4 regions of the Paenibacillus sp. FSL H3-0302 genome follow, and region 4 is predicted to be linked to each of the others. Evidence: riboswitches for the same ligand, from Rfam matches in the RefSeq annotation. Region 4 holds a riboswitch; each other region holds the start of a gene.
The links. Region 4 has a riboswitch for cyclic di-AMP ahead of MHH50_RS02700 (hypothetical protein). Riboswitches for the same ligand answer to the same signal wherever they lie in the genome.

Region 1 (8,015 bases), 1.9 Mb from region 4:
TGAACTCTTCTTTGTCAATCGCTAGCTTAAGATCAGTCATTAAATATTCATAAGGATTAAAACTGTTCAAGCTCGTGCCGATGCAGGTGGAATATTGTTCAAGCGTCAGATCCACTCCATATTCTGCATAAGCCTCGTTAAATGCGGTGTACCAAGCAGTCTCCGTGTCGATAATCGTTCCGTCAAAATCAAAAATAATTCCTTTGATCACAATCAACCATCTCCCTCGTATTATGTTTGGTTAGAATATCTTACGCAAAACCTTCTGCATATTCTACAAAAAGCTATTTCGGCTTGCGTTTGACTATAAAAACCATAACAAAGCCCTTCTACTGACGTCAAGCACGGTAGATAACATGCCACGTAATGATAACGATTACAATCAATGTGGACAAACCTGGATTTTTGCATCACCTGAACATCTTAATACATAACAGTAATCAGATTCAAAAAAACACCACAATCCTATGTGCTTCAAGGGATTCCTTTGCCAAGTTTATTATGAAGACAAGCTCCCTCTCTTTCTCTCGATTGCTGTTATTTAGAGTATTTTTCCAAGCAGCTAAAAATAATTCAAAATAATTTTAAACACATCCTTTTTACTTGATTGTACAAATCAAATTACGGGGTTATTTTTTGTCCATTGAGTAAAAAGAGGCTTTAATTTATGATATATTTTAATCGAGAATGATTATCATTATTGGTGGTCGTTACATATAATAGGGAGGCAATAAGATATGAACAAGGTACGACAGTCCTTCGCTGTGGTATGTGTACTATTTTTGCTGAGTACATTGCTACTAGCGTGCGGAAACTCAAAGGAACAATCCTCTGCCAATAGTACGGCAAACGCAACCGGGAACTCTTCCGCTGCAACCGCAGTACCTTCAGCAGAACCCTCAGATAGCAGTACAGATGAAGCAGCAGCGACTACTCGTTCCTATACAGATTACATAGGGCATACTGTAGAGATTCCGGTGAATCCGCAGCGAATTATCTATTCTGGAGAAACTTATGGCGATTTGCTCGCACTTGGTGTGCAGGCGGTAGGTTATCCTCTTTCTATGGGTGAAGGCCAGGTTTTTGAAGATCAATTACAAGGTGTGGAGGATGTAGGCTTCCCTATCAATCTGGAAAAAACATTGGAGCTTCAGCCTGACCTGATCATCTATGCGGGCACAGATGAAGCTGATTTCGAACAGCTCTCCAAAATTGCACCCACTATAATATTTGATACCTTTGCCCCACTCCAGGAACGTATGCTGGACATTGGTGGAATTGTTGGGAAAACGACTGAAGCAGAAGCATGGCTTGCGCAGTATAAAACCGCTGAAGAGAACATGTGGAAGCAATTGAAATCCGCAGGCATGAAAGAGGGCGAAACGGCTGCGGTCTTCACTTATTATCCAGGAGACAGACTGTTTATAATGGCAGCAACCGGACTTTCCCAGGTACTCTATGGGGAGAATGGCTTCAAGGCAACTCCAGCTATTCAGAAAATCCTTGATGAAGGTAAAGGGTTCCAGGAAGTATCCATGGAAGTCCTGAAAGAATATGCCGGAGACCGGATATTCCTCTTGACTCCAGTGGCAGAAGAAGCAAAACAATCCACAGAGAATCTATTAAAGAGCCCTATCTGGAAGAGCCTTCCTGCCGTCAAGAACGGATATGTCTATACACAAGACATCATGAAGACTTCAAGTGATGCGACAACAAGAGAATGGCTGCTTGGGGAAATTCCACAGCTATTGAATATGAAATAACCTTCTGTGATGAAGAGTTTAACTCAAGGCTGATAAAAAACTGCAAGAAGCATGTCAACAGCTGTTGATATGCTTCTTTTTTTTATATACAATGAATTCATTGATAATCATTCTCACCAAATGAACGGAGGCTGAACCCATGCTGCATACATCATCGTCCTGCCCCCCACTCCACTCTCTGCTATTTCAGCTAAACGAGGCCGAACTGATGATTCAAGCTGCCGATTCAAGCTCTATAACGCGTACAACCCAGGACTATACCCTTCTCATATTTACTGGAGGGAACGGACAATTGAACCTCGATGATCAAAGCGTGATACTAAGTACGGATAAATGTTATCTACTATCTCCTGGAATCTCCTATAGTACGGACAACCAGGAGCTGACGTTGTATTATTACCTCATCACCTTTACAGCAATTTATACAACCGAGCATCCTAAACGATATTCTGGAGAGCTGCTTTCCGGCAGACGGGAGTTAATTGTGCACCCGTTCACCAAGGTAATCCGACTAGTCGAAGACCTGCTCATGAACAGGAATAACACCGATGATGTACAACAATTCAAGCGACAATTAAAATTCCAAGAATTGCTGCTGCTACTTTTTGAGCATAATTACCCTTCCAAACACCTGCCAAGTCCTACGGAATCCGTAGAAAAGACCATAACATTCATTCAGGAGCATTATACAGAGAGTATCACCGTGAAGCAGTTAGCTGAACTGGCGGGAATATCAATCTGGCAATATACACCGATCTTTCAGCAGCTTACGGGTAAAAAGCCGCTTGAATACCTGACGGATCTGCGCATTAATCATTCCAAACGATTCCTGCAGGAATCGACTGAACCACTGCGGGAAATCGCCAGACTGGTCGGCTTCTCGGACGAATACTATTTCAGCCGCCGCTTTCGGCAAAAAACCGGAGTTACACCCGGACAATATGCACATCAGAAAGGTCGTAAGCTTACCGTCAAGGATTGGACGGGTCATGAGGTGGAGATTCCAGAGCGAGCGAAACGTATTGTCTATCATGGCGAAACACTTGGCGACCTTCTCGCGTTAGGCGTAAAGCCTATCGGTGGAGATGAAGCGTTCGCCCGGAACAGCGTCTATAAACATCGGCTTAAGAAGCTCGCCAACGTCGGGTTTCCACTGGACCCGCAGTTGACCGCTTCCCTAAACCCAGATTTGATCATTTTGGCAAATAGTGATGAAAGAGCCTACAGAGCAGTTTCTGGTATCGCTCCGACACTCACCTTTGATTCATTTGCATCTCTCGACAAACGAATGCGGACACTAGGCAGTTGGCTAGGTAAACAGCGCGAAGCCGAAGCATGGCTGGAGTCATTCACAATCAAAAACGCTGCCATGTGGCAGCAGCTTTACACGACAACCCTCCAAGTTGGAGAAACCGCCTCTGCTTTGGTCTATGATCATGGAGATCATCTGTATGCTATGGGAATGTCCGGATTCTCCACTGCGCTTTATGCCCCATGTGGATTACAACCGACTGAAGAGATCCAGGCCATATTGGACGAAGAGTTAGGGTTCGCCGAAGTTGATCCAACACGACTGCCTGCCTACGCCGGAGATCATATCTTCATGTTCATTCCGGAACGCAAAGACTCGCGAGCTGCGATGGAACGATTACTAGACAGTTCACTTTGGAACAATCTCCCGGCAGTACGTCAGGGACATGTTTATCTGCTCGACGGAAGCAAATGGAACTCTAGTGATGCGTTAACCCGGGAGAAGCTGCTAACGCTGTTGCCTAAACTACTCGGCGGAAGTAGCGCTAGCAATTGAAAGTGAATCTAGGATTCTCTTTTGACTTTTCAAAACTTGATAGGGTATACTTTATCTACGCTTAATTTCCAACTTTTACAGTTGAAAAGCGGGGGAACCAGTTAATTGGGGCGAATCATTGAGCATTAGAATGTAGGGTACCATCTTACCCGAGTCCGTCAGCTAACCTCGTCAGCAGTGGATGGGTCTGCTTTTCATGTTATTTACATAACCAGAGACCCTTGCTAAGGGTCTCTTTTTGTGCTTTTTTGGACCCTGCTGGCAGTAGATTGGCCTTTGACACTAAGGCTCCCTCATTTCTCACACTACGAGACAAAGGAGAGATGTACGTGCAAAAGGTAAAGTACTTCACGGATATTAACAAAATAGCTATGTTGTCTGAGCTGGAAAAAGAGAATCTGAAAGAAATTACGGACAAATTTGTTTTTCGTGTAAATGACTACTATCTGTCTTTGATTAACTGGGATGATCCAAATGATCCCATCCGTAAGCTGGTTATTCCTAACGAAGGTGAACTGCTGGAGTATGGGCGCTGGGACGCCTCCGATGAGGACACGAATTATGTGGTACCTGGTTGTCAGCACAAGTATAGAACAACTGCACTACTGATTGTATCCGAGGTCTGCGGGGCTTATTGCCGCTACTGTTTCCGTAAGCGTCTGTTCCGAAATGACGTGAAAGAGGCGATGGCTGATGTCTCTCCAGGCTTGGAGTATATCGCAAATAATCCGGAGATTAACAACGTACTTCTTACGGGCGGGGACAGTTTAATTCTCTCCACACCGAAGCTAAGATCCATTATTGAAAATCTAAGAAGCATTGAGCATGTTAAGATCATTAGACTGGGTTCCAAAATTCCCGTATTTAATCCGATGCGGATCTCTGAAGACGAAGAACTGCTGGAGCTGATTCGTACTTACTCTACCGAAGACAAACGAATCTATGTTATGGCGCACATCAATCATCCTCGTGAAATCACACCTGAAGCCAAAAAAGCATTTAAAGCTCTCCACAACGCAGGGGCAATTGTCGTAAATCAGACCCCCATCCTCAAAGGCATCAACGATGATCCCGTTATTTTAGGGGAACTACTGGACCGGCTTTCATGGGCTGGCGTTACACCCTACTACTTCTTTGTGAACCGGCCCGTAGCCGGAAACCGGGATTTCGTATTACCGCTCGAGCAAGTCTATCAAATTGTAGAAGAAGCCAAAGCCAGAACCTCAGGACTTGGCAAAAGAGTACGCTTATCCATGAGCCACACCTCAGGAAAAATAGAAATTCTCGCCATTGATAACGGAAAAGCCTATCTCAAATACCATCAATCCAGAGATCAGGAATACGGAAAATTTATGATTCTAGATTGTCCAAAGGACGCCGAATGGTTCGATGACCTGCCTGGGAATGAGCAATATTGGACCCCACCTGTGAAAAAAAACGATGCTATTATTTCTGTTAATGATTTATCAGGCGAGCCTGCGGATTTAATCTGTAAATAGATTTAATCGACTCTGTCATAGGATATTTCTTCATCACCAACAACAAAACTCCTCCCTCCCAAAATTAGCCCGAAAAAATCTATGATATAATCACGCTGTAACACGAAATGGACTAATGGGTGGGAATGCACACATGAAATTGGAACGATTGATTTCTATGATCTACAAGCTATTGAACCACGAAGTTTTATCTGCCTCCAAGCTGGCTGAAGAGTTTCAGGTTTCCCAGCGAACAATCTATAGAGATATCGATGTGATTTGTGCCGCTGGCATCCCGGTCGTATCGTATCAGGGTACTAAAGGTGGATATGGCATCATGGACGGATATAAAATGGATAAAAGCCTGCTCCGTTCGTATGATATCACTTCTCTGATTACTGTACTGAACAGTCTTTCTTCCGTGTTTGAAGATGAACATACGCAAGGAACCATTGAACGGCTGCAAACGATTGGAACGGAGCCACAGACCTCTAGTCTCGCGGTGGATCTTGAAACCCGGCGTACGGATCCTGACGCACTTCCTCTTTTACGTGCGGCTATAGCGGAACGAAATGTTGTCCGTTTTGATTACATCAGTGTAAAAAATGAACATACAACCCGTGAAATGGAACCAGTAAAGCTTCATTTTAAATATAGCAACTGGTACATCTATGGTTATTGCCGGACACGGCAGGACTATCGGGAGTTCCGACTTTCCCGGATGCTGAATTTGTTCCTGACGCAGGATACCTTTCATTCGCAACATGAGGTACCCAAAGAGGCCGGCTGTTCAAACAGGGCAGATCAGGTGGAGGAAATAGTGATCCGGGTAGGCCCTGAGGCTTTAGCAGAAGCTTTGGATCAGTTTCATCAAGTCGACAAGGAATTTCATTTCGATAAAAGCATGACGATGCGAATTCCTGTGTATAAGCCATTGGAAGCACGTTGGCTTTGGTCCATTCTGCTGAGTTTCGGCAGCGGCGCCGAAGTCCTCGAACCCCCTGCATTGCGAGGTATTTTAAAAGAGCAGCTTCAAAACACACTCAAACTTTATGAAGAAGTATGACAGTCTGATGTCATACTTCTTCTTTTATATTAACTACAGTAACAAAAAACAAATCCATGACCATTCAAAAGGAGAATGTACGAATGACAAATTATCCAGTAGAAATGTTTAAATACCACACATGGGCAAACCAAACTATCCTGGGGAGAATCAAGGAACTCCCGCCTTCTGTGCTAAGTCAAGAAGTGAACAGCTCATTTCCCACCATCGCTCATGCCCTTAGCCATATCTATGCGGTTGATACGATGTGGTATCTTGTATTAACAGGCACTGCCATGCCAGAGGCTTTTCAACAAAGTATCCCGCTAAATTTGAGCATTCTAGATTCTGTGGATGAATACGTAAATATCTTTGCCCAGCTATCAGAACAATACAAAGCATGGTTACACAACCAATCCGATTTGGAGCAAACCATTCTGCTTGACAATCCATTCGCCGGAATCCGCCAAACACACCTATCAGAAATTGTGTTGCAAGTCGCCAATCACGGGACTTATCATAGAGGCAATGTATCTACTATGTTACGGCAGTTAGGCCATGCTTCCACCATGAATGACTATGCTCTTTTTTGGTATCAGGTTCCTACGGAAGCTATTTAATCTCGGATGGGCAAGACGCTCCACTCCATACCTAGAAAGGAAATTGTATTTTAATTATGGAGATTAAAAATCTAATTACAGTAAAAACGAGAGAAGATTTAAGAGTTTGGCTGCAGGAGAATTGTAAGACTGAACAATCTTGTTGGGTACTCGTTAGTATGACGCCAAACCCAGAAACGTTGCTATATTTGGACGTAGTTGAGGAATGTTTGTGTTTTGGATGGATCGATGGAGTGAAAAAGAAAATTTCGGAAACGGAGCTGGCGCAAAGACTCTCTCCCCGAAGCAAAAGAAGCTCTTGGACTGAATTGAATAAAGAGCGTGTCCGCCGCCTTGAAAAGCTGGGGTTAATGAGTGCTGAAGGAAAACGGGTACTTCCTGATATGAACCCTGATTCTTTTATAGTAGATAAGATTATAGAGCAAAGGCTAAAAGAGGACAGTCAAGTATATGAGAATTTCACAGCCTTTCCAGCCCTTTATAAAAGAGTTCGGATCGACACGATCCAAAGCAATAAACATCAGCCAGATTTATTTAAGAGTAAATTAGACAAATTCATTGCAAACACTAAAGAAAATAAAATGTACGGGCAATGGCATGATAATGGACGTCTGCTAGATTATTAAGCTGCGCTATATGCATGATCTCCTGCTGAGGCTTTCGGACTCCAATGACGCTATTTACTAATTTGTCGCCTTTTCAGCAATCCATCGGACCCCAGTGCAGCTATTCCTTAGAAACTGGCTCTTATAAGGCGTTTTTTTGGCCAATAGGAGCTATGCGGTCCGATAATACTCCAAATGGCGGATTTTCTTGCATATAAGGTCTGCTGAGTCCGATACCGCTGAAGTATGATCATTCGCTGGACTCCTGAGTCCGATACCGCCAAGTATGATCATTCGCTGATCTGCTGAGTCCGATACCGCCGAAGTATGGTCATTCGCTGGGTCTACTGCTACTGCTACCATGATCTCCTGCTGAGGCTTTCGGACTCCAATGACGCTATTTACTAATTTATCGCCTTTTCTGCAACTCATCGGACTCCAGCGCAGCTATTCCTTAGAAAGGGGCTCTTATACGGTGATTTTTCCGCCATTAGGAGCTATGCGGTCCGATAATACTCCAAATGGCGGATTTTCTTGCTTATAAGGTCTGCTGAGTCCGATACGCCGAAGAATGATCATTCGCTGGGTCTACTGCTACCGCTACTACTGCTACTGCTACTGTTACTGCTACTGCTACTGCTACTGCTACTGCTGCTACTACTGCTCTAATACCATGATCTCCTGCTGAGGCTTTCGG
Region 2 (8,015 bases), 570 kb from region 4:
TGAAGGACGCGTTGACTTTAGAGAATTGGTTAAGGATCTGGCAAGTATTTTTCGGACCCGCATTGAGCTTCGGCAAATTGGGGTACGTGATGAAGCTAAGATGCTAGGTGGACTTGGACCTTGTGGACGAGTGCTTTGCTGCTCCTCTTGGTTAGGGGATTTTGAACCCGTATCCATAAAAATGGCCAAGGATCAGAACCTTTCACTTAATCCGACGAAGATTTCCGGACTTTGTGGACGTCTGATGTGTTGTTTGAAATTTGAGCATGACAATTATGAGAGTGTAAAGGAAGAAATGCCAGCGGTCGGCAAGATTGTCGTGACCTCATTGGGGGATGGCAAAGTAGTAGGAATCAATGCCGGAAACCGTACGGTTCATGTACAGTTGTTTGAAGTGGGCAAAGTTAAGGAACTTCCAATGGATGATGTTGTCGTCAAGTAAACCATATAAGGTTACTTTCGGGGTGGAAACTTGGAGAAGAAAAATATATTTGCACACATGCAGGATATGGAAGCGCAGATGGAAACGATGCGCGCCAATCTTGGAGAATGGAAACAGACGGTAAAAGAACTGATGGAAGCTAACCAGAGGTTAACTCTGGAGAATGAACAGCTTCGCAAAATTTTAAAGCGGGATGCACCTTTGGATCCTACCGTAGATTCTGCGGAGGCGGAAGCTCTTTTAGCTACCGGAGAGGGAACAGAAGAGGTTGTCGGGGAAGGTTATGACAACTTGGCTCGACTTTACCACGAAGGCTTTCACATCTGTAATGTTTATTTTGGACATTTACGCACGGAAGGTGACTGTCTGTTCTGTCTTTCTTTTCTTAATAAATGAGGATATCCAGCCGTAGGAGATTAATCCTACGGTTTTTTTTGAATTTTAGCCAATAGGCATATGCCTTTGAAACAAGTTTTTCTCATCAAAACCTTTAGGAGATTATTACATGACGAATTCTTTTAATGATATATCTGTCCCCTTGTTACCGACGGAGCGGGTGGATGATTTACTAACACATGACCTGCGCATTATTCAAAGTGATGAAGTATTTAGTTTTTCTATGGATGCTGTATTGCTTGCTCGTTTCGCCAGTGTTCCGCCACGTGGAAGAGTTCTAGATCTTTGTACGGGAAATGGTGTAATACCGATTTTAATGACTACCCGGACAAAAGCTTCTATAGAAGGCATTGAAATACAACCTCGTTTAGCTGATATGGCTCGTCGTAGCGTGGCTCTAAATGGCCTTCAGGATCAGGTTGTAATTCATGAAGGTGATTTGCGCGAGTTATATACTACCGCAGGACATGGGGTGTATGATGCAATAACGGTGAACCCTCCTTATATGCCGCTTAATGGCAGTGATCTGAAGCTGAACAACCATCAAGCTATGGCTCGCCATGAGATAGGCTGTACACTGGAGGAGGTCATTCAGGCTTGTGTGCGATTGGTTCGGACGGGCGGAAAGGTAAGTATGGTTCATAAACCACAACGGTTGGTTGATATTATCAGTCTTATGAGACAATATAGACTCGAGCCAAAGATTATTCGGTTTGTACATCCACGTGCCCATCTGGAGGCAAATATGGTATTAATCGAAGCTGCACGTGATGGAAAGCCTGAGGTTCGTTTACAACCACCGCTCATCGTATATAATGAGGACAATCAATACTGTCCAGAGATTATGGACATCTACTATGGTGCTAAAGAGGGTAAATCATGACGATATCATGCCAAAGCAGTTTTCAAAACAAGACTAATACCAGTACTCAGGAGACAACAGGGTCGCTTTTTCTGGTGGCTACACCTATCGGTAATCTGGAGGATATGACCTATCGTGCAGTCCGTACATTGCAGGAATGTGATATTATTGCCGCGGAAGATACGAGACAGACCCGAAAATTACTCAGCCACTTTGAGATTTCACCTTCGATGTTGTTTAGTTATCATGAGCATAATAAGGCCGCCAGTGGACCTGAGCTTGTACGCTATATAATAGAAGGAAAAAATTTGGCACTCGTCAGCGATGCCGGTTTACCAGCGATTTCTGACCCTGGAGCGGATCTTGTAGCCCTTGCAATAAGTCATGGAATTCCGGTGATTCCTATCCCTGGAGCTAACGCAGCGTTGTCAGCTTTGATCGCTTCTGGTCTATCTACGAATACGTTCACCTTTATCGGCTTTCTTCCCCGAGAGCGTAAGGACATCCGAGCAGCATTAAGTCCACTTCGTTCGGCTCAAGGCACTTTGTTGTTCTACGAATCTCCCCATCGCGTAGTTAAGACACTTGCTCATCTTCAAGAAGCATTCGGTAATCGCCAGATTGTGTTGGCACGTGAATTAACGAAAAGATATGAGGAGTTTCTACGCGGTTCGATTGAGGAATGTACACTATGGCTGGCTGAACATCCTCCGCTAGGCGAATATGTTATTGTCGTAGAAGGGGAGAGCAAGGAAGATGCAGAAATCGCAGAATCGGCGTGGTGGCGTCAGTTAAGCATTGAAGATCATGTAGCTCATTACGAAGCACAGGATGTACCACGGAAAGAGGCTATGAAAAAAGCGGCATCAGACCGGGGTGTAGCCAAACGGGATATTTATAATGCGTTGCTTGATAGAGCAGAAGAGTAAGTGTTGTAGACGAATTCTTAGAATAACTAAGGATTGTCGGAAACGGCCTGCCCGAGCTTGAATGATTTATCTGCGGGTTAAATGTATTTTGTACAGTTATTTTTGAATTTTTTTATGTATTTGTTCGTTTAGTTGTACTTCATACAGTTATAAAGGTGGAAAGGATTGATTTCACGGAGATATAGGAAATATAAGTGTACAAAATACAATTAATTCGTTTAATGGTAAAAAGCATTTAAAATAACTGTAAGAAATACAACTAAGTATTACTAGTTCCGTCTTGAAGCACATTGCCCTTAGGGAGGGGATAACCAGGAGGGCAAACCCAGACATAAAAAATACCTCCCGCGGTCACGGGAGGTCAAGGAGATATGAAAAGGTTAGAATTAACAATTTGATTAGTTCTATTATATACTATTTAATTTAGTTTGTCACAGGGGTAGGGATGGAAGATATGCATTCATGACAAACTATTTTTCCTTTAAAGTAAGTTACGTTCTCAGCGTTGCCACAGAAAATGCAGGCAGGCTCATACTTTTTAAGCATAATCCGTTCGCCATCAACGTAAATTTCCAGTGCGTCCTTTTCGCCAATGCCAAGTGTACGGCGTAATTCAATAGGAATAACAACCCGTCCAAGTTCGTCTACTTTTCTTACAATTCCTGTTGATTTCATCATAACAATCGTTACTCCTCTCAATGTTCCAAAAACGTCATTATTCGACATTGTTCACTGTTTTATGATACTTATAATACCAACGATTCCCAAATCAGTCAACCTTTTTTCATAGGCTGAATAAGAAAATTTCCATAAGAACTTTGAATGTCCCTATAAAAATTAAGAATTACCCTGAAAGCATTTTGTCGATTTACCAAGACCAAAAATGATACTTTTCGACAAAGTACGACATAATTACTTATTATATACTGATATTAGTTAAAATCATATTAAATTATTAGAAGGAGTTGATCTCATGAAGCAGCCGCTCACGGAAGAAAAAGTTTTCAAGGATCCCGTTCATAATTATATTCACGTACAGGATACGATTATTTGGCGACTAATTAATACAAAAGAATTTCAGCGTTTACGCCGGATTCGCCAGTTAGGTACCTCATATCTCACTTTTCATGGTGCAGAGCATAGTCGTTTTTCTCATTCTTTAGGAGTATATGAAATTACACGGAGAATCATTTCGCAATTTGAGCGCAGCGGGTATAAGGATTGGATTCCTGAAGAAAGTTTGCTTACTTTGTGTGCGGCTTTGCTGCATGATTTAGGGCATGGTCCATTTTCACATTCTATAGAAGAAGCTTTTGAAATGAACCATGAGGATTGGACCTGCCGAATTATTTTGGAGGACACGGAGATCACCGAAATATTGCGTGATGTGGAGGAAGATTTTCCTCGTAAAGTAGCCTCAGTTATCTCTAAGACATATGAGCATGAAATTGTTGTCAATTTGGTTTCCAGTCCGCTGGATGCTGATCGTATGGATTATTTGCTGCGTGATGCGTACTATACAGGTGTAAACTATGGAACCATCGATATTGATCGGATTTTGAGAATGCTTCGTCCTTATAATGGGCGGATTGTAGTAAAAGAATCAGGTATGCATGCCATTGAAGATTATTTAATGTCGCGTTATCAAATGTACTGGCAGGTATATTTTCATCCGGTGACGCGCAGCTCTGAAATTATTTTGCGTCAAATCTTCCGTAGAGCTAAAGAATTGTTCCAAGAGGAGTACAAATTTCGCTTTATGATCGCTCCGCTGGAAGATCTCTTTCGAGGAGAAGTAACAGTGAAGCAATATTTAATGCTTGATGAGGCACTGGTACAGACTGCTTTTATGCAATGGACACTTGAAGAAGATGAGTTATTAAGCGACTTGTGTACCCGTTTTATTCATCGTAAACTGTATAAATATGTAGAGATCGAGAATTTGGATACAGATATGATTACGGAAATCCGCAGCAGTTTTGCGGGAGCGGGACTTAACCCAGAATATGACTTAGAGATTGATTATCCGACAGATTTGCCTTATGATGTGTTCCGTCCAGGAGCAGCCTTCGACAATAATCAAATTTTACTGCTTGATCGCAATGAGCAATTGCGGGAAATTTCAGAGGTATCGGATATTGTGCGCTCAATAAGCGGGATTCATCGTGGCAGATATCACCTATATTTCCCACAGGATAAGCTGAAAAAAGCCCTTACACGGTTGCCCTCTTCTGTAGCAGAGATTTTTGCAAAATAATACAAATATTTATGGAACTATTGATAAAAACAACAAGGAGTGAGCTTTAAAATGTATCTGTTCGACACACATACACATTTAGATGCGCCTCAATTCGACGAGGATCGCGAGGAAGTTATAGCTCGTGCAGTAGAGGCCGGAGTTAGCAAGATGATCAATATTGGATTTAATCGGGAAACGATCCCTTCAACGATGAAGCTGGCTGAATCTTATGATTATATTTATGCAGCGGTGGGCTGGCATCCACAGGATGCGATTGATATGAAAGAGGGGGACCTCGATTGGATCGCCTCTCTTTGCAGCCATGAGAAAGTGGTGGCCATCGGAGAGATTGGGTTGGATTATTATTGGGATACCTCTCCCAAGGATGTGCAGCAGGAGGTCTTCCGCAAACAAATTGGACTAGCCCGTGAACTAAAAATGCCAATCTGTATACATGACCGTGATGCCCATGAAGATGTCGTACGGATTTTACGGGAGGAAAAAGCAAATGAAATTGGTGGCGTAATGCATTCTTTCTCAGGCAGCTGGGAAACCGCAAAAATGTGTCTAGACCTAGGATTTCATTTGTCATTTGGAGGACCGATCACGTTCAAAAATGCCAGAGTGCCTAAAGAGGTGCTTGCACAGACGCCATTGGACCGATTATTGATCGAAACAGACGCTCCATATTTGACTCCACACCCCTTCCGAGGCAAGCGAAATGAGAGTGCTCATGTGAAGTTAGTAGCAGAGGCTGCGGCTGAAATTAAAGGGTTAACATGGGAAGAATTGGCTAAAATTACGTATGCGAACGCACTGGAACGATTTGGGATTGTCTGAAAACAGGAGTAAAACGGGTGAAAAATAGAGAATGGCCGATATATTAAACTTTTTTAATATAAAAACGGCTGATTATTACAATATTTTAACCATATATTTGCGTAAACGTGGTTGAATCGTCCTTTACAACATGCATCAAAACAGGATATCATCTTTTCAGTGATGTGAGCTGTTGTTATTGTGACAGCCATTGATTCATGGATCGTCTCGCTGAGTCTCCGTATGGAGAACGGGGGAACCAATATTGAACTGCCGCATGCCTGTATCTTGAATACGACTAGGAATTGCCGCAGAACAATATTTGATTTCTTCACGTGGTCTTTGGGGTGAATTTAAGGGCAACCGCCGTGAGCGGGTGACCTGAAATAGGGCGTCTCTCTTTCGTCCGAACCCGACAGCTAACCCCGTAAGCGCAAGTAAGAGAGGCAACCTCGTGCACAAACATTCCCGCGTATTCTGACATCGGAGAAGCCACGAAAGAGTCCTCAAGAGAACTCTTTTTAGGCTTCTTTATTTTTGAATAAACTGAATGTTGCCCGCATACTGTTATATAACAGGTGTGGGAGTAGCTGTGCCGAGCAGGCGATCCATGAGCAGGAGACGCTAAGTTAATACGTGCGTATCCTGTGACAATCTCAAATAGTTTCGTCAAAGAAATTCAGTCCTCATGATATACAAATTGACGACGAGGCTATGTAAGGAGGATGGAGAGAATGGGCTTATTCCAACCAGAGGTATCCCATGATTCGCAGTCATCCAGCAGGTCTTTCGCATTACGGTGGGAGCAAGTAAATACTCGCGTACTTTTACTTGCAGGTGTGATTTCAATCGCAATCGCGCTGTTAATTCTGCTGTACGTACACGGTCAAAGTAATAAACAATTAGTTTTAGTAATAGACGGGCAAACACAGACACTTGAAACGCGAGAAGCACTTCTTGGTGATGTGTTGGAGAAAGAGCAAATTTCGCTGCAGCCGCATGATGAATTATCTTTAGGTCTGAGTGATGAAATAAAAGACGGTGACCGTGTCGTTATCAATCGTGCGCAGAAATTTAGCCTTACTGCGGACGGAGCAACAAAAACGTTATATACGACCGAAGACACTATCGGTCAAGCGATTGACAAACTGGGTATCAACCTAGAAGGCTATGATAAGATTTTTCCTTCGTTAGACACCACCATCTCTGCTGACATGGAGATTAAGATCGTTCGTATCAACAAGCAAACGGTACAGCGAACAACTAACTTACCTTTCCGTGTTATTAAGACAGCAGATCCCTCCCTTACTGTGGGAACAGTTAGAGTGGCACAGGCAGGCAAACCAGGCGTCATGGTTCAGCATATTGAAAAGATCTATCAAGACGGAGAACTGGCCTCTATGCGCATGATCGGCAAGGAAGTACAAACGGTAACAAAAGATAAGATCATTGCCGTTGGTACTAAAGCACTTCCTAAGCCTACTGTAGTTGCTAAAGCTACAACAACTTCCAAATCAAGCACTACCTCCAAAACGACTAAAGTTAGCGCTAAGACTAAGAACGTCACAAGCAAGGCTGGCGTAGACTTTGAGTACAAGAAGATGATTAAGAACGTCTCCATGACAGCTTATTCGTCAGAAGAGCCAGGGATAGGTACTAAAACTGCCTCCGGAACACGCGTAACGGAAGGTCGTACAATTGCAGTAGATCCGAATGTAATTCCTATTGGCTGGTGGGTTTATATCGATGGGCTTGGATTCCGCCGTGCAGAGGATACTGGCGGTGCCATTAAAGGCAATAAAGTGGATGTCTATTATGATTCCCTGAGCCATGCTCGTAATTTCGGCCGTAAATCACGTACCGTTTATGTGATTGGACCTGTGAAACCAGAGCTTAACTAGAACTGAAGCTTTTGCAAAAAATCCTTTGATAAGCTATAGTGATGATAACCGTTAAGGAACGCTGGATGATCATTTCGTTGATCGCAGAGCAACCGCTCATCACTTATACATTCTTTAACCAAAAGAAGAGGAGCGAATCCTCTTCTTTTTGCTTTTTTTGGAAGGAGTCAAGAAATATGATTAAGGAATTAATCGTCGTTGAAGGCAAAAGCGATACCGTAGCCATTAAGCGTGCTGTAGAAGCGGATACCATTGAGACAGGCGGCTCTGCTGTAAACCGGACTGTAATTGCTAAGATCGCGCTTGCTATGGAACGTAGAGGGGTTATTATTCTTACGGACCCGGACCATGCTGGGGAGCGAATTCGTAAAATCGTTTCAGCGAAGGTGCCGGGCTGCAAGCATGCTTTTATTCCAGAGAAGGACGC
Region 3 (8,015 bases), 1.6 Mb from region 4:
GAATGATTAATCACTGGGATAATTTTGATGGCAGTATTGAACGTGGCTATGCTGGACGGTCCTTTTTTTACGAGTCCAATCAATTTCTTAACGATACAAAGCGGCTGCGTGATTATGCCAGATTGATGTCCTCTGTGGGGATCAACGCGATTTCGATTAACAATGTGAATGTTCATGAGCTTGAATCTCTATTTATAACGGAGCAATATTTGCCTGATATCGCGTTAATTGCAGGAATATTCCGCGTATACGGAATTAAGCTATTCCTCAGTGCTAACTTCGCCAGTCCGATACAGATCGGAGCATTAGAGACAGCTGATCCACTGGACCCAGCGGTGCGGCAATGGTGGAAAGATAAGGCGGGTGAGGTTTATCGAGTGATCCCTGATTTTGGCGGGTTTGTGGTCAAAGCAGATTCAGAAAATCGACCTGGACCATTCACTTACGGGCGTGACCATGCCGATGGCGCTAATATGCTGGGAGAAGCACTGGAGCCGTTTGGCGGAATCGTGATTTGGCGTTGTTTCGTATATAACTGCAAGCAGGATTGGCGTGACCGTAAGACAGATCGGGCCAGAGCAGCGTATGATCATTTCAAACCATTGGATGGCCGATTTAATGATAATGTAGTGCTGCAAATCAAGAACGGACCGATGGATTTTCAAGTTAGAGAACCGGTATCTCCGCTGTTTGGCGCACTGGAACATACCAATCATCTGATGGAGTTTCAGATTGCTCAAGAATATACAGGGCAGCAGCGGCATCTCTGTTATCTCGTTCCACAGTGGAAAGAAGTCCTTGATTTCAATACTTATGCCAAAGGGCAAACTACGCTTGTGAAACATATTGTGGACGGATCGGTGTGGGGAAATAAGTATAATGGTGTGGCTGCTGTAACTAATGTCGGGGATGACATGAACTGGACGGGGCATGGGTTAGCTCAAGCCAATCTGTATGGATATGGGAGATTAATTTGGAATCCGGAGCTGACGGCAAAAGAAATAGCTGAGGAATGGATTCGCCTTACCTTTGGCACTGATAAAGGTCTAGTGGCTGCTATTCGCGGGATGTTAATGGACTCATGGAGGATTTACGAATCTTACACAGCTCCATTAGGTGTGGGCTGGATGGTTAATCCGGATCATCATTATGGGCCGAATGTGGATGGATATGAATACGCCAAGTGGGGAACGTACCATTATGCGGATCATAAGGGCATTGGTGTGGATCGTTCAGTCAAATCGGGAACGGGGTATAGCGGACAGTATATGGGTCTTAACGCATCAAATTATGAGAATCTAGCGTCTTGTCCAGAAGAGCTGCTGCTGTTCTTCCATCATGTTCCATACACGCATGTTCTGCAATCGGGGCAAACGGTTATACAACATATCTACGATACTCATTTCGAGGGGGCAGAGCAGGCTGCACAGCTTCTAGCAACATGGGAATCACTTGAAGGCAGCATGGAGAGTGGATTGTATGTACAAGTGAAGCAACGTCTTGAAGAGCAAGCAGAGCATGCGCAGGAATGGAGAGATCGGATCAATACGTATTTTTACCGCAAGAGCGGAATTGAGGATCTTAAAGGCAGAAAGATTTATTAGATTTCGATTCGAGGGATGATGATAGTGAGCCTCACGATTAGAGCGATTTTGAAAGATTTAATGGGAACTGTGGAACAGGTAGAAGGGACTGTGGATATTCTGAACCCAGGGGAACCGGAAACTGAAGTCACAGGGATTATTACGGCCTTCTCTGCCACACAAAATATTGTGGAGCAAGCAATAGCGTTAGGAGCCAATTTGCTGATCACGCATGAAGGTGTATTTTATAGCCATCATGCAGCGAGCGAGTGGTTAGAAGGTGATCCGGTTTATCATGCGAAAAAAAGTCTGATCGAACATTCCCCAATAGCTATTTTTCGTTATCATGATTATTGGCATCGGCAAGAGCCGGATGGGATTATGATGGGTTTGCTGCGAGAGCTGGATTGGTCAGACTATGTGGAAGAGCAGCAAGCGGCTGCTACGATTCTCACTATTCCTGCTATGACTGTAATGGAAGCTGCTCAGTATATTAAAAGTAAGCTAGGCATCTCTTATGTACGCGCTGCTGGTGACCTGTCTCTGTCCTGCAAACGCGTAGGGATATTAGTAGGTTACAGAGGAGGCGGGACGATGGCTATTCCGCTTTTTAATGATCACAATCTTGATTTAATTATTGCTGGAGAAGGACCAGAGTGGGAGACTCCGGAATATGTGCGGGATGCAGGGCACCAAGGCAAATCTAAAGCGCTCATCATGTTAGGTCATGCGGAGAGTGAAGCACCGGGGATGAAATATTTAGCTGAAATCTTAGCAGACAAATATCCCATGCTTCCTACCCGGTTCATTGCTGAACAACCCATCTATCAGATGGTTTAATCTGGGAAAATTAAGAGTACGGAATAAATAAACATATTATGGAGAAAATGAAGGGAACAGGTCACTGAGAAAGGAGTGTTTCAATGGAAATTCCTTTGGAGGCTGATGAAGTATTAAGTCGGATCAAAAAGCTGCAAAGCGACGGAAGCTCAATCAGTAAAAAACAAGTAAAGCAAAGCGACCCAGAGCTTATGAGAAGTGCGCTGTTCTTTTTTCCAAGCTGGAGCATGCATTGAAAAACGCCGATCTTTTGTAGCCATAGTATTGTAAAAGGAAGCTAAGTGGACAGGGGGAGATCTCTGATTCTGCTTAGCTTTTTTCTTTTTTATGAAATCATTCGTGCTGTTCATGTGAAATAATATTAACAAGCTTGCCAAACGGATCGGGGACATAGAAACGACGAATACCCCAAGGTACAGAAACTGGCCCAATATTGGTATTGAAGATTGTCGTTTCTTATTAAATAGGAAAGTACTGGTGAATCACCCCCTTTTTCGCTTGCTTCAGAGCTGTTTTTCTAAAGAAAACGAGTAAACAAGAGCAAAAGAAAGAGAAAATGAAGAGTATGCTTAATATGAAATGAAAAGCATTGCTTTCAACATTATTTTGACCAGAGCCCTCCTTTACAAGAAAACCTTACAAGAGTATGATTCATCTCAGAACTGAGAATTATCTTAAATTTACAATTACATAAGCAATCCGCTTAATTTCCGTTTCTGGAAAGCGGGGGAACCAACAACTGGCAGCCGATGTGAGAGTCGGCACTGGTTATGGGGTGAATCCTGTTCCGGGTGCATAATATGCATCCCTGCAGGTAGGGCAACTCTCACTGCCCGAATCCGACAGCTAACCTCGTAAGCGTATGGAGAGAGGATGAATGGCGTGTTTAGTGATGAATAGCCACAGAGAATCCCTCTGTGGTTTTTTGCTGCGTTTTTAAGCAGATATAGTCGTAGAATTTATTATGAAAGAGGTGTTACCTTTGCCTATCGCTAAACTGAACGGAACTTCGCTCTATTATGAAATCAATGGAACTGGCACTCCGGTTGTGTTTATCCATGGACATGGATTAACACACAGTATGTTCAAACCACAGCTGGAGTATTTTTCCGATAAATATAAAGTGATTTTGTGCGATTTACGGGGGAATGGCAAGTCTGGTAAACTGCTGGAGGCCCCACATGAGATTATTGAGACGCAATGTCTGGATCTGATTATGCTGTTGAATGACCTAGGTATCCGTGAAGCAGTTTTTGTAGGAATCGCCTATGGTGGCTTAGTCGTTCAGCATATTGCCAAACAATATCCTGAGCGTGTAAAAGCCATTGTGGTCGCGGATAGCTTTTGTAGGACTCACGGATCAACAATAGTAGGGAAAATACAAACTATGGCAGCATATTGCAGTTTACTAATGTATTATCTCCCAAGTGAGCTGGTGTTGCCTTCGATTCGGATGATGTACCGAGAGCGCTGGAGTCTGGCCTACAATGAGATTAGAAGAGGGCTGCTGGACAAACGTCCCCGGGAGTTATATCGGCAAAGGCTGGCTACGAGCCATGTTGATTACACCAGATGCTTAAAGGCTTTTAAACGTCCTGCTTTATGTATTGTAGGGGACTTTAATGAATTTGGAGTGAATTGTATGAAGGAAATGGTGTCTCAGCTGCCACATGCGCAGTTGGCGATTATTCCGAACGCATTAGATCCAAGTAATCTGTGCCAGCCGGAGCAATTCAATGCGATTCTTCAACGTTTCTTAGAGAAGCAGCAGGGTACTCAGCAGATTAGCTGATCTATTGGGAGACCTTCACAAGCGAAGCGTTTAAGTGAGAAAATAGGCGTCCCATAGCCAGGGCGGAATGAGCTGGCTATGGGTCGTCTTTCTGGGAAGAACTTTAGGGGAATTCTCCCTAAAATGAAGGAGATTATGGCTCCTAGAACGTAGATTAGGGAAATCCTCCCTAATAATAGGATGTTTTTAGCCATAAATGGGTATTTGCATGAATTTTTAGGGAGGAATTCCCTAAAAACCTCATTTTAAAGCGATTATCGATGAACATTAGGGAGGATTTCCCTAATATAATGGACATCCAATTAAAGGCTGGCTTATCCGTAGTGAAATCTACGAATGAGCCAGCCTTTGGTTATTTTACTAACCGATGGATGTTGAACATTTACAAGCATATTGTACCTAGAACGCCACTTAATGTCCCTACCCTACCACAGCACCAAATATAGCTCACCAGACGTGGGAAAGAACAATAGACTCTAAATAGTTATAGAAGGAGGCGTAGTAAGCAACGCATCTGCTACTCTTGCATTTTGTACAATGCGATCTACTCGTGTAAGATTAAGATAATTCATACTAAAGGAGCTGAGTCATGATGTCTCAAGCTGAAACTATAAAACTGACTTCATTATCTTCAAAAGGGGGCTGCGGCTGCAAAATCGGTCCCGCCGATCTCATGCAGGTTATTCGTAGTCTGCCACCAACTGTTCCTAACCCGGATCTACTAGTAGGTCTTGATACTAGTGATGATGCAGGGGTGTATCGTTTAAGTGATGAATTAGCGTTAGTGCAAACTGTTGATTTTTTCACGCCGATCGTGGATGATCCCTATTCATTTGGTCAAATTGCAGCAGCCAATGCATTAAGTGATATTTATGCGATGGGTGGAAAGCCGCTTACGGTGCTTAATATTGTGGCCTTTCCTATTTCTGTTTTAGATAAAAGCATTCTCGGTGACATTTTGCGCGGTGCAGCGGATAAAGTACAGGAAGCAGGAGCTACTCTTGTGGGCGGACATTCCATCGACGATAAAGAGCCCAAATTCGGATTGGCCGTTACGGGCCTTGTGCATCCTGACAAAGTGAGAACGAATGCGGGCGCCAAGGTGGGAGACAAGCTGATTCTAACGAAGCCTATCGGTGTGGGGATCTTAACAACTTCCATTAAAAAGGATCAGCTATCTCCTGAAGAAACCACACGCCTTACGACAGTAATGTCTACTTTGAATAAAAAAGCGGCTGAAATCATGGAGCCTTATGATGTACATGCTTGTACAGATGTTACCGGATTTGGGCTACTGGGACATGCCTCGGAAATGGCTAAAGGGAGCGGCACGGGCCTGATCATTCGTCAAGGCGATGTACCGATGCTGCCAAGAGTAAGAGAGCTTGCGGAGCAGGGATTTGTTCCAGGAGGCACTAAGAATAACTTTGCCCATCTGGAAGGCAGCATTCTTTATCCGGAGGAGATGGACCAACTAAGCCGCTATATTCTATGTGACGCTGTGACTTCTGGCGGACTGCTGATCTCTGTGGCCCCTGAACAAAGCGAAGATTTGCTAAAAGAGTTAGTAGATGCAGGGGTAGAAGCGGCATTGATCGGAGAGGTAACGGAAGAGCATCCGGGTCAGATTACAGTTATAGCTGCTGTGGAATAACTGTTGTATATCAGCTTAGAGCAAATTATGAAGGTTAGCCACCAGAGGAGAGAGCATATTGTTTCAGGACATTACACTGGAAGAACTTAGAGTGTTAAAAAACAAGAAGCAGATCACCATTATTGATGTTAGATCTCCTTCTGAATATAAAGATGCAACGCTGCCGGATAGTTTGAATATTCCCTTTTTTGATGATCAGGAACGGGCTGAAGTAGGGACGTTGTATAAACAGACAAGTGTGCAGGCCGCGAAAGAACGTGGTTTGGAGATTGCTGCGGCAAAACTGCCTTCTTTTGTCAAAGAATTTGCAGCGATTCAAGGAGACAAAGCAGTATTCTGCTGGAGGGGGGGTATGCGCAGCCGTACAACTGCGACCGTACTCTCTTTAATGGATATTCATGCTTACCGGCTGATAGGCGGCTATAAGGCTTATCGTAAATGGGTGCTCGACGAATTGGAGTCCTATGAATGTAAGGCGAAGTCTTATGTGATTCACGGAAATACAGGCACAGGTAAAACCAATCTGTTACACCGCCTGAAGGCGCAAGGCTACCCCGTTCTGGATTTGGAAGGGATGGCAGGTCATCGTGGTTCTATTTTTGGTGAGATTGGCCTTCGTGCGAACAATCAAAAAACGTTCGATAGTCTTCTTTTAGAGGAGTTAATTAAGATCGGAGATTCTCCTTATGTACTATTTGAAGCGGAGAGCAAAAAGATTGGTAAGGTAGTAATGTCCCCATTTATGGCCGAGCAAAAAGAGAGCGGAACGCAGATCTGGATTGAGATGCCTTTGCATGCCAGAGTGGAGCAAATCCTTGAGGATTACCGGCCAGAAGAATACAAGGAGCAGTGTATTTCTGCATTTCGGAGTATTAAATCCCGAATTCATATCCCTATTGCGGCAGAAATCGAGCGATGCTTGCAGGCAGATTTGTTCGGCGAAGCTGTGGCGCTGCTGCTAGAATATTACTATGATCCCAGATACGATTATACGTCCACTCAGTATGAAGGCATTGAGAGAGTTACTTTTAAAGTGAATAATCTGGATGAAGCTGAGACTGCTGTGCTTTCTTTTTTAAAACATCAAGAAGTATAAGTTTCGCGTTATGGTTAAAGGGGGCTTTACTTAATATGATCTATTTAGATTACAACGCTACAACACCAGTAGATAAGGAAGTAGCAGAGGTTATGATCCCTTATCTTTACGGTCATTTTGGGAATCCTTCAAGCAGTCATTCTTTGGGGCGGGAAGCTAAACTCGGAATAGAGCAGGCAAGAACACAGGTGGCTGATTTCCTGAATTGTGCGCCGGGTGAGGTGCTTTTTACCAGTGGGGGTAGTGAGTCTAATAATACTGTCATTAAAGGAGTAGCCCAAACGTATCGCCATAAAGGTAATCACATTATCCTGTCTGCTATTGAGCATCCGGCGGTAATTAAACCTTGTCAGTACCTGGAGCAGATGGGATACAACCTGACTTATGTACCAGTTGACTCGTATGGATTGGTGCAGGTTGACGATGTGAAAAAGCAGCTCACGGACCAAACCATTCTGGTCTCCATCATGCACTCTAATAACGAAACGGGCACGATCCAGCCGATCAAGGAAATAGCTGAGGTCTGCCACGAACGGGGTGTTCTTATTCATACAGATGCTTCACAGTCTGCGGGAAAAGTAGACCTCGATGTAGCGGATTTAGGGGTGGATTTTCTAACGCTTGCAGGCCATAAATTATATGCGCCCAAAGGCATTGGAGCACTGTACATTCGGGACGGCATTCACATTGAGCCTTTGATACACGGTGCGGGCCATGAACAGGGGCGAAGAGCGGGGACAGAAAATACACCCTACATTATTGGCTTAGGAAAAGCCTGTGAGCTTGCTGCTGACTCTGATTCTAGAAAAAGAGTTAAGCAAGTTACGGAGTATTTCTATGGAAGACTGCAGGAGTCTTTTGGCGAAAAAATTCATTTGAATGGTCATAAACACAAGCGCTTGCCTAACACCCTTAACGTTAGTTTTCTTGGAGCAGTGGGTCATGAAATTATCGATTCCCTGGAAGCTGTGGCGGCTTCAACTGGCTCAGCGTGCCATTCCGGTGAAACGTTGATTTCGCCTGTTTTAAAGGCTATGCATGTGTCGGAGA
Region 4 (8,015 bases):
CGTACCGGCGTACTGATGTACGGCAAACGCCCAAGTATTAAAGAAATCAGAAAAGCAATGAAAGCTTACAAGATCTAAGATGACCTCATATAACTTTTAAGGAGTGCTAATGATGTCTACAAGCGAACAATATACCATTATGCTTTTAATGAGTTCTGTATCGCTGGCTACGGTTAGTAGAATGCTTCCGGATGGCTCCACTTTTATGGATTTCGTTCAAGGCCTATTGACTGGTATTGCTATAGTGGGGATGTTGGCGGGATTGTGGATGTACGGTAAGGCGCGTAAGAGTAAAGCGTAATAGTAAGCACTGAGTTTTCGGGGGTATCCTAACAGCCGTTTATGGTTGCTGGGATATCCCCGTTTTTGAGTTGGCAATCTCTTTGTATACGAGCTGATATAGCTAACGAACCCAGCAGCACTTAAATGCAGCAATCATCGAGATTTGGCAAGATATCGGACACTATAGTCGCTATTGGCATGAAAAAGGGTGAATCAGTAGCTCTTTTAACCAAATAGTTGCACTGGAGTCCGATACTATGCTCAAAAGGCGATAAACGTGCAAATAACGTCATCTGGGTCCGTAAGCCTTGGTGGAAGATGATTAGGGCTTGCTTTAAGACGATCCGAGACGTTCATTGCTCGGGATTTCTACTGGAGTCCGAACGCCGGCCATATTTGTGGAAAAGCTTCAATTAAAGGCTCCTGAGTCCATTAGTCGCTTCATGCGCTCAAAGATCGTTTGAATTCTAGTCAGAGACTAAATTATAGAAAGATTTGCGCTCGTTAGTATATCCGTTTGGGTGGTCATCTGCTCCCGTAGAGCTCTAAGCTGTGTTTTCAGTGCGGGAACACTTTTTTGCAGAATAATGCTTATTTGAGAAAGAGGCAGCTTTAGGCCGTACCACATGACCTTCACAAGCTGTTCCTCCCAAGGTAATGCCTTAGCCGATAGAAGGGAGCGCCGGGCAAAAGAATCAGCACACTGGTGAATACAAGTGCGGTAAGCGTGGATAGAGAATAACTGAGGATCAAAATCATCCTGACGATATATTTTATGAAGCTCTATGAAGGTGCGGATAGTAATCTTGTCTGCCTCATTAGATTGTTCTAACAACATGGAACTAAGTACGTAGACTTCATTAGTATACTTTTGAACACACTCTGCAAATTTAGTACTGTAGGTGGACTCGGGAGGTAAGGGGTCAGGCATGGTGAACACGATCCTTTCAGATTGAGAGATTTGCTTGAATCTATAATATAGAAAAGTAAGAGATGGATTTATTGATGAGATCGGCGGTGTCTGGTTCCGGGCAACTGTGTTTTTGCTGGGAGGCAGTGGATAAAGCTTTTGAAGGCTTGTAGTAGAGCCGTTCACTTCTGGAATTGCTCCCCCCTGCTGCAACACTGTACAGACGCCCTTGCTGAATATGCCCTGCCAAGGATTTACCCTGGAGCTTGGCCTTTAAATCCTGCAAAGCACCCTGAACTAGCTCAAGCTTAACCTGCTCCCAATCTGAACCTTCGCGGCGGACCTTATCCAGCGCTTCTTCAAGACGGCAATGACAGATGGCCCGTAAAAAAGAACTCCATTTAATAAGATCGAAATTTTTGGTGTTGGCAGAGATCAGACAAGCCCCCCAACTGCAGCCTCCCTTACAGGTGAGCTTCAGAATACCATAACGGCAGCCTTCAGCCCCTTCCATTCCATAGTGAATAGGCTCGGGTTCATCCAATACAAATACTTCAATGCGGGATAGTCTGCGCTGGTCCATAGTAGGGTTCCTCCTTAGATTTCCAAAAGCTTTAAGTCAACATGATGAGTGACACTAGCCTTTTCTACACAAGCGAGCATCTCCATTTTATTCTCACAGACTGCGGTATGCTCTAGCCATAGTCGGAACTTCTCTTTTCGTATAACAGATAGATGTAAGGGAAAGGTGCTGCGGGATCTCAAGACATACCAACCGGCGCTTACATCTTTCCAAGGCTCCTTGAAGGCTGTAAACCACGGGAGCTTTTGGTGTGATGACCAATCCTGCTGCTGCTGTTGTTCTCGAATTTTTTTATATATCTCATATACAATCTTAGAGTCTAAACAGTCTTTACAAGAAGAAGGTGTGCTGAACTGGCGAAGGGCTTGGATCTGGTTCTGGCCAAATGCATAGCCTACAATGTACCTGTGATTATGTTCTTCGAACCACAAGGCCCCGAAACAAATGTAATTTAGACTTATCGGCTCAAGCAGCCCTTGATGTATCCCTAAATAATAGTGCTTCAAAACATTCACCCCATCCAGCGTGCTATCACCTAATAAGCTTAGGTAACGCAAAAACCGCAGCAAGAGGAGGACCTCTGCTGCGGTTTTGGATTACAGGCAGATATACCTGGGCCAAAGCGTGGCGGATCAAGGGTCTCTCTCTTTACGCTTACGAGGTTAGCTGTCGGATTCGGACGGTGAGAGTCGCCCTACCTATTGAGACTTATGCAGTCTCCTTTGGATTCACCCCAAGTAGGCCAGGTGGCCTGATGGTTCCCCCGTTCCCTGCGAATGCAGGAACTCAGCGTTGATTGTTTTTCATGAATTAGATTCAACCCGAATCATACTCTTTTCAAGATTTTCTGTAAAAAACGGAAAATGTTCTTTTAGAGCAATTTTAACCATATCCTGCCGACTACGACTGAAAAACGAGGTAAATAGGTATTTATGGCGTGTTATCGCGCCTCTTTCTCGCTCAGCCTCAGCTTCTTGCGTTTCTACCTATAATGGGAATTTGCAGTATTTTCGCTCTAAAAAGGTGAATAAAATCACATGTATTATAGATAGCGATTAAACGCTCCAAACTCGAGTAAACAAGAGATATAGAGAGATTAGATATCAAGTAAGCGCTATCTAATGGGAAAATAGTTTTTAATTTGCATTATTTTGGCATCATTCAGGTTTTACAAGTCTTCGTGCATAAGAGTATGATTACTCCTGTTTCAACGACAATCGAATATTTGATCCGCTTAATTTCCGGTAAGGAAAGCGGGGGAACCAACAATCGGCAGCCGATGTGAGAGTCGGAAGCCGGTTATGGGGTGAATCCTGTAGAGGGTGTGAGTGAGCTTGCATCTATACAGGTAGGGCGACTCTCACCGCCCGAATCCGACAGCTAACCTCGTAAGCGTATGGAGAGAGGATGAGTGCAATGTGACCGCTAGCGAGCCACAGAGGAGATCCTTTGTGGCTTTTTGCTGTGCTCTTAGAAGCAAAGCATTTATGGAGGCCTCCCCTAAGAGGTCGCTAAATTCATCATTAGCGGTATTTGTAAGGCAGCGTCTAATGACGTGACACAACCGAGCTTTAGGTTGTGCCCGAAAATGACGATAGGTCAACATCCTTTCGGAGATTTTCGTTGCCTCCTTGTTGTAAATGAGCAGGAGGAGAAAAAAGATGACGGATCAGAATGAATATGTGCTTGTATGTGCGCCTACAAAGGCGGGAGAACATTTCATTAAACTTCTGAAGTTCAGGGGTATTAAGATGGCGGGATTAACCAACAATGTGGCTGAGAAAGCTTTACTTGAGGAGCTCGGGATTGAGCAGGTTATTCTAGTGGATACCCGCCATCAGAGCACTTGGTTTCGCCCATCGTTCCCGGTAGGAAGGGTATATCTGTTTGAGAGCAGCTTTCCGCTTTGCTGCCGCTATATTCAGATGTGCCGTACCTGGACGACACAGCCGATTTTTGTGATTACAAGTTCAATAAATCCTAGATTGGTCTATAAAAGACTTGGTGCGAGCTATGTAATCTATTCCCATAGTGGTGATGCTGATTTTCTAATCGATAGATCACCTCATCAAGGATAATGGAAGGAGTGCGGAAGATATGATGGATCTGTATATGGTGGCTTCGTTAGCTGTAATTTACGGGTTATTTTATGGCTTTATGCGCTGGTGCGCAGGTGTAGTTGAGGATACGGGGAGGGATAAGCTGTGATTCTAGTAATCGCTGTTACCCTACTGTTGTTTATATATCTGGTTTACGCGTTGATTCATCCTGAGAAATTTTAAGGAGGGGCATTCATGGGCATTTTGCAAATAGTCGTCGTAATTGTAATTCTCATCTTGCTGGTCAAGCCGATGGGAACGTATTTATATCATGTATTTTCTAACGAACCGAATCGTACGGATCGCTGGTTTGCAGGCACAGAGAAAGGTATTTATAAGCTGATCGGCCTGAAAAAACGGGACGGAATGTCCTGGAAGAAGTATGCACTCAGCTTTGTTTTAACTAATATCGTACTGGTTGCTTTCAGTTATATTTTTCTAAGATTACAGCGGGGATTGCCGCTGAACCCGAATGGAATTGCTGATATGGAACAGACGCTTTCATTCAATACGGTGATCAGCTTTATGACCAATACGAACCTGCAGCATTATAGCGGGGAGACGGGACTATCGTATTTTTCACAAATGGCAGTCATCACGATGATGATGTTCACGTCTGCAGCGAGCGGATTTTCTGTTGCGGTTGCTTTTGTCAGAGGGATTACAGGACAGAAATCAGTCGGGAACTTTTTCGAGGACTTCGTAAAAGCACATATTCGTGTATTCATTCCATTAGCTCTGCTAGTTTCATTGGTGCTGGTAGGATTGCATGTGCCACAAACGCTCAAGCCATCGCTTGAGGTCACTACACTTGAAGGGCAGACGCAACAAATCGCTATCGGTCCAGTCGCTTCTTTGGAATCAATTAAACACTTAGGTACGAATGGTGGCGGCTTCTTCGGAGCCAATTCAGCACATCCTTTTGAGAACCCTAATCCACTTACGAACGTTCTGGAGATTCTCTCTATGTGGATGCTGCCAGCCTCTTTGCCATATATGTACGGATTGTTCGCTAAGAACAAACGTCAGGGCTGGGTGATTTTCACAGCAATGATGACCTTGTTCGTACTACTGCTGGGATTGAATTATTATGCGGAAACCAAAGGCAATCCAGCTATCAATGCGCTGGGGATCGAGTCTTCGCAAGGCAGCATGGAAGGTAAAGAGGTACGTTTTGGTATCCCGCAATCTTCGCTGTTCACTTCGGTAACAACGGCAGCTACGACAGGTAGTGTTAACAATATGCATGATACGCTGACACCGCTGGGTGGCATTACCCCTCTGGCCCTAATGATGCTCAACAACGTCTTCGGGGGAAAAGGTGTCGGACTAATCAATATGCTGATGTATGCCATCATGGGCGTCTTCTTATGTGGACTAATGGTCGGCAGAACTCCAGAGTTTCTCGGGCGAAAGATAGAAGCCAAGGAGATGAAGCTGATTGCGATTGCTATCCTTGTGCATCCGTTCATTATCCTTGTACCAACAGCAGGTGCGTTCTTAACGGACTTGGGCAACGGTTCCATCACGAATCCCGGATTCCATGGACTTAGCCAAGTGTTATATGAATATGTCTCTTCTGCCGCGAACAATGGTTCAGGATTTGAAGGGCTTGCGGACAACACCACCTTTTGGAATGTTACAACCGGAATCGTAATGCTGCTTGGCCGTTATGTCTCTATAATCGCGATGCTGGCAGTTGCAGGCTCACTGATCCAGAAGAAGCCAGTTCCTGAGACGATTGGCACATTCCGCACAGACAATGGTCTGTTCACCGGAATTCTGATTGGTACCGTAGTAATTATCGGGGCTCTGACGTTTCTGCCAGTCATTGTGCTCGGCCCGATTGCAGAATATTTGACCTTACGGTAGGAAGAGGGAGAACAAGATGAGTACTGTAAAAAGAAAAAAGCTGCTGACGGGACCCATACTCCTAAGCGCTGTAAAGGATAGCTTTATTAAGCTTAACCCGGTGACGTTAATCAAAAATCCGGTCATGTTCGTTGTCGAAATCGGTACGATTATTGTATTGCTTATGGTACTGGCCCCCGGATATTTTAATGCAGAGAAATCGGTAGGCTTCAATATCACAGTGTTGTTCATTCTGTTATTCACAGTGTTGTTTGCCAACTTCGCTGAAGCGCTGGCTGAAGGCCGCGGGAAAGCCCAGGCGGATTCACTCAAGAAAACGAAACAGGATATCACAGCTAACAAACTCGTTGGAGGGTCTGTGAAGACCGTTTCTTCTTCCGAGCTTCGTAAAGGAGATATTGTCATCGTCAGTCAGGGAGAACTTATCCCTGGCGATGGTGAAGTGATTGAAGGGCTGGCCTCCGTAGATGAATCTGCAATTACAGGTGAATCTGCACCTGTTATTAAGGAAGCCGGCGGAGATTTTGGCTCAGTCACAGGCGGCACCCGGGTAGTCAGTGATGAGATTAAAGTCAAAATTACCAGTGATCCCGGTGAGTCATTCCTGGATCGGATGATCTCCCTCGTTGAAGGGGCGAAACGCCAAAAGACACCCAATGAAATTGCACTAAATACACTTTTGATCAGTCTGACGTTGATTTTCCTGATTGTAGTAGTGACCTTGCGGCCTATTGCGACTTATCTGGGCGTTGATCTAGATATTCCTGTTATGATCGCCTTGCTGGTCTGTCTGATCCCGACCACAATCGGGGGACTGCTCTCCGCTATCGGGATAGCAGGGATGGACCGCGTCACACAGTTTAATGTCCTTGCTATGTCAGGGAAGGCCGTTGAAGCTGCCGGCGACATTAATACAATGATTCTAGATAAGACCGGTACGATTACTTTCGGAAACCGGATGGCGAGTGATTTTGTGCCTGTTGGAGATGAAACGGAAGCTGAGCTTACGGCTTGGGCAGCTATTAGTTCGCTAAAGGATGAGACTCCGGAAGGACGTTCGGTTATTGAGCTGGCTAAGAAGCTGGAGCGCAGCTATGACAGCAAACTTGCTGAAGGCGGAGAGTTCGTAGAGTTTAAGGCTGAGACCCGGATGAGTGGTATAGATCTACTTGATGGACGATCTGTTCGTAAAGGGGCAGTCGATTCCGTGAAGAAATGGGTACAGTCGAAGGGCGGAGTCATTCCCGCGAACCTCGACAGTAATTCCGATGCTATCGCTCGGATGGGGGGGACCCCGCTTGCTGTTGCGGTAGACAACCGGATTTATGGACTTATTTACTTAAAGGATACGGTTAAGCCAGGGATGAAAGAGCGGTTTGATGAGCTGCGAAAAATGGGAATCAAGACTATCATGTGTACAGGGGACAATCCGCTGACCGCAGCTACTATTGCCCGTGAAGCAGGGGTAGATGATTTTATTGCAGAGAGTACACCTGAGGATAAAATAGCGGTTATCCGCCGTGAGCAGAACGAAGGCAAGCTGGTGGCAATGACTGGTGATGGTACGAATGACGCACCTGCCCTTGCCCAAGCTGATGTGGGCTTAGCGATGAACAGTGGGACTACAGCCGCTAAGGAAGCAGCAAACATGGTTGATCTGGACTCCGATCCCTCGAAGATCATTGAGGTTGTAGCTATTGGTAAACAGCTACTGATGACGCGGGGCGCGTTGACAACGTTCAGTATTGCGAATGATATCGCTAAATACTTCGCAATTATTCCGGCAATGTTCATGCTCGCCATTCCTGAAATGGAAGCCCTGAATGTCATGGGATTGGGTTCACCTAGCTCGGCAATTATATCTGCATTAATATTTAATGCGATTATTATTCCGCTGCTGATCCCATTGGCTATGAAAGGTGTCTCGTATAAAGCGATGAGTTCTACGAAGCTGCTGGGACGTAATATTTTTATCTATGGTTTAGGTGGAGTAGTCGTTCCTTTTGCGGGCATCAAGCTTATTGATTTGCTCGTAAGTGTATGGATATAACAACGGATTGACTAATCATTGAAAGGGTGAGAGCATCGTGAATAACAGAAAATCGAATGCGGACGCTGAAGAACAGTTGTCATCATCGAAGGGTGCTAATTTCTTTATTATATTACGGCTATGTCTAGTGTTTATTGTTCTTTGCGGAGTGATTTATCCTCTGACTACTACAGCGATTGCTCAAGTTCTGATGCCATCGCAAGCGAACGGCAGTCAGCT

Region 1: another riboswitch for cyclic di-AMP. It lies ahead of MHH50_RS11120 (KamA family radical SAM protein); the one in region 4 lies ahead of MHH50_RS02700 (hypothetical protein).
Region 2: another riboswitch for cyclic di-AMP. It lies ahead of MHH50_RS00190 (3D domain-containing protein); the one in region 4 lies ahead of MHH50_RS02700 (hypothetical protein).
Region 3: another riboswitch for cyclic di-AMP. It lies ahead of MHH50_RS26275 (alpha/beta hydrolase); the one in region 4 lies ahead of MHH50_RS02700 (hypothetical protein).

Annotation. Positions count from the first base shown of each region.
Region 1 covers NZ_CP150284.1:2,549,269-2,557,283, reverse strand. Annotated here, with positions in the region: gene MHH50_RS11135 (HAD family hydrolase) at 1-211, opposite strand, end outside; gene MHH50_RS11130 (ABC transporter substrate-binding protein) at 738-1,763, shown strand; gene MHH50_RS11125 (AraC family transcriptional regulator) at 1,903-3,570, shown strand; cyclic di-AMP (ydaO/yuaA leader) riboswitch at 3,619-3,760, shown strand; gene MHH50_RS11120 (KamA family radical SAM protein) at 3,900-5,069, shown strand; gene MHH50_RS11115 (YafY family protein) at 5,203-6,114, shown strand; gene MHH50_RS11110 (DinB family protein) at 6,198-6,713, shown strand; gene MHH50_RS11105 (YdeI/OmpD-associated family protein) at 6,770-7,339, shown strand; gene MHH50_RS11100 (hypothetical protein) at 7,490-7,750, opposite strand.
Region 2 covers NZ_CP150284.1:36,192-44,206, forward strand. Annotated here, with positions in the region: gene MHH50_RS00155 (stage 0 sporulation family protein) at 1-442, shown strand, start outside; gene yabA (DNA replication initiation control protein YabA) at 473-838, shown strand; gene MHH50_RS00165 (tRNA1(Val) (adenine(37)-N6)-methyltransferase) at 948-1,721, shown strand; gene rsmI (16S rRNA (cytidine(1402)-2'-O)-methyltransferase) at 1,718-2,629, shown strand; gene MHH50_RS00175 (AbrB/MazE/SpoVT family DNA-binding domain-containing protein) at 3,053-3,307, opposite strand; gene MHH50_RS00180 (HD domain-containing protein) at 3,603-4,886, shown strand; gene MHH50_RS00185 (TatD family hydrolase) at 4,938-5,708, shown strand; cyclic di-AMP (ydaO/yuaA leader) riboswitch at 5,907-6,136, shown strand; gene MHH50_RS00190 (3D domain-containing protein) at 6,422-7,588, shown strand; gene rnmV (ribonuclease M5) at 7,765-8,015, shown strand, end outside.
Region 3 covers NZ_CP150284.1:5,911,754-5,919,768, reverse strand. Annotated here, with positions in the region: gene MHH50_RS26290 (alpha-glucuronidase family glycosyl hydrolase) at 1-1,604, shown strand, start outside; gene MHH50_RS26285 (Nif3-like dinuclear metal center hexameric protein) at 1,665-2,423, shown strand; gene MHH50_RS26280 (hypothetical protein) at 2,507-2,659, shown strand; cyclic di-AMP (ydaO/yuaA leader) riboswitch at 3,114-3,300, shown strand; gene MHH50_RS26275 (alpha/beta hydrolase) at 3,388-4,215, shown strand; gene MHH50_RS26270 (hypothetical protein) at 4,476-4,661, shown strand; gene selD (selenide, water dikinase SelD) at 4,808-5,869, shown strand; gene mnmH (tRNA 2-selenouridine(34) synthase MnmH) at 5,928-6,965, shown strand; gene MHH50_RS26255 (cysteine desulfurase family protein) at 7,001-8,015, shown strand, end outside.
Region 4 covers NZ_CP150284.1:602,926-610,940, forward strand. Annotated here, with positions in the region: gene MHH50_RS02675 (ABC transporter permease) at 1-78, shown strand, start outside; gene MHH50_RS02680 (hypothetical protein) at 110-301, shown strand; gene MHH50_RS02685 (hypothetical protein) at 761-1,120, opposite strand; gene MHH50_RS02690 (hypothetical protein) at 1,254-1,775, opposite strand; gene MHH50_RS02695 (hypothetical protein) at 1,790-2,344, opposite strand; cyclic di-AMP (ydaO/yuaA leader) riboswitch at 2,413-2,577, opposite strand; cyclic di-AMP (ydaO/yuaA leader) riboswitch at 2,997-3,186, shown strand; gene MHH50_RS02700 (hypothetical protein) at 3,437-3,853, shown strand; gene kdpA (potassium-transporting ATPase subunit KdpA) at 4,070-5,746, shown strand; gene kdpB (potassium-transporting ATPase subunit KdpB) at 5,763-7,796, shown strand; gene kdpC (potassium-transporting ATPase subunit KdpC) at 7,834-8,015, shown strand, end outside.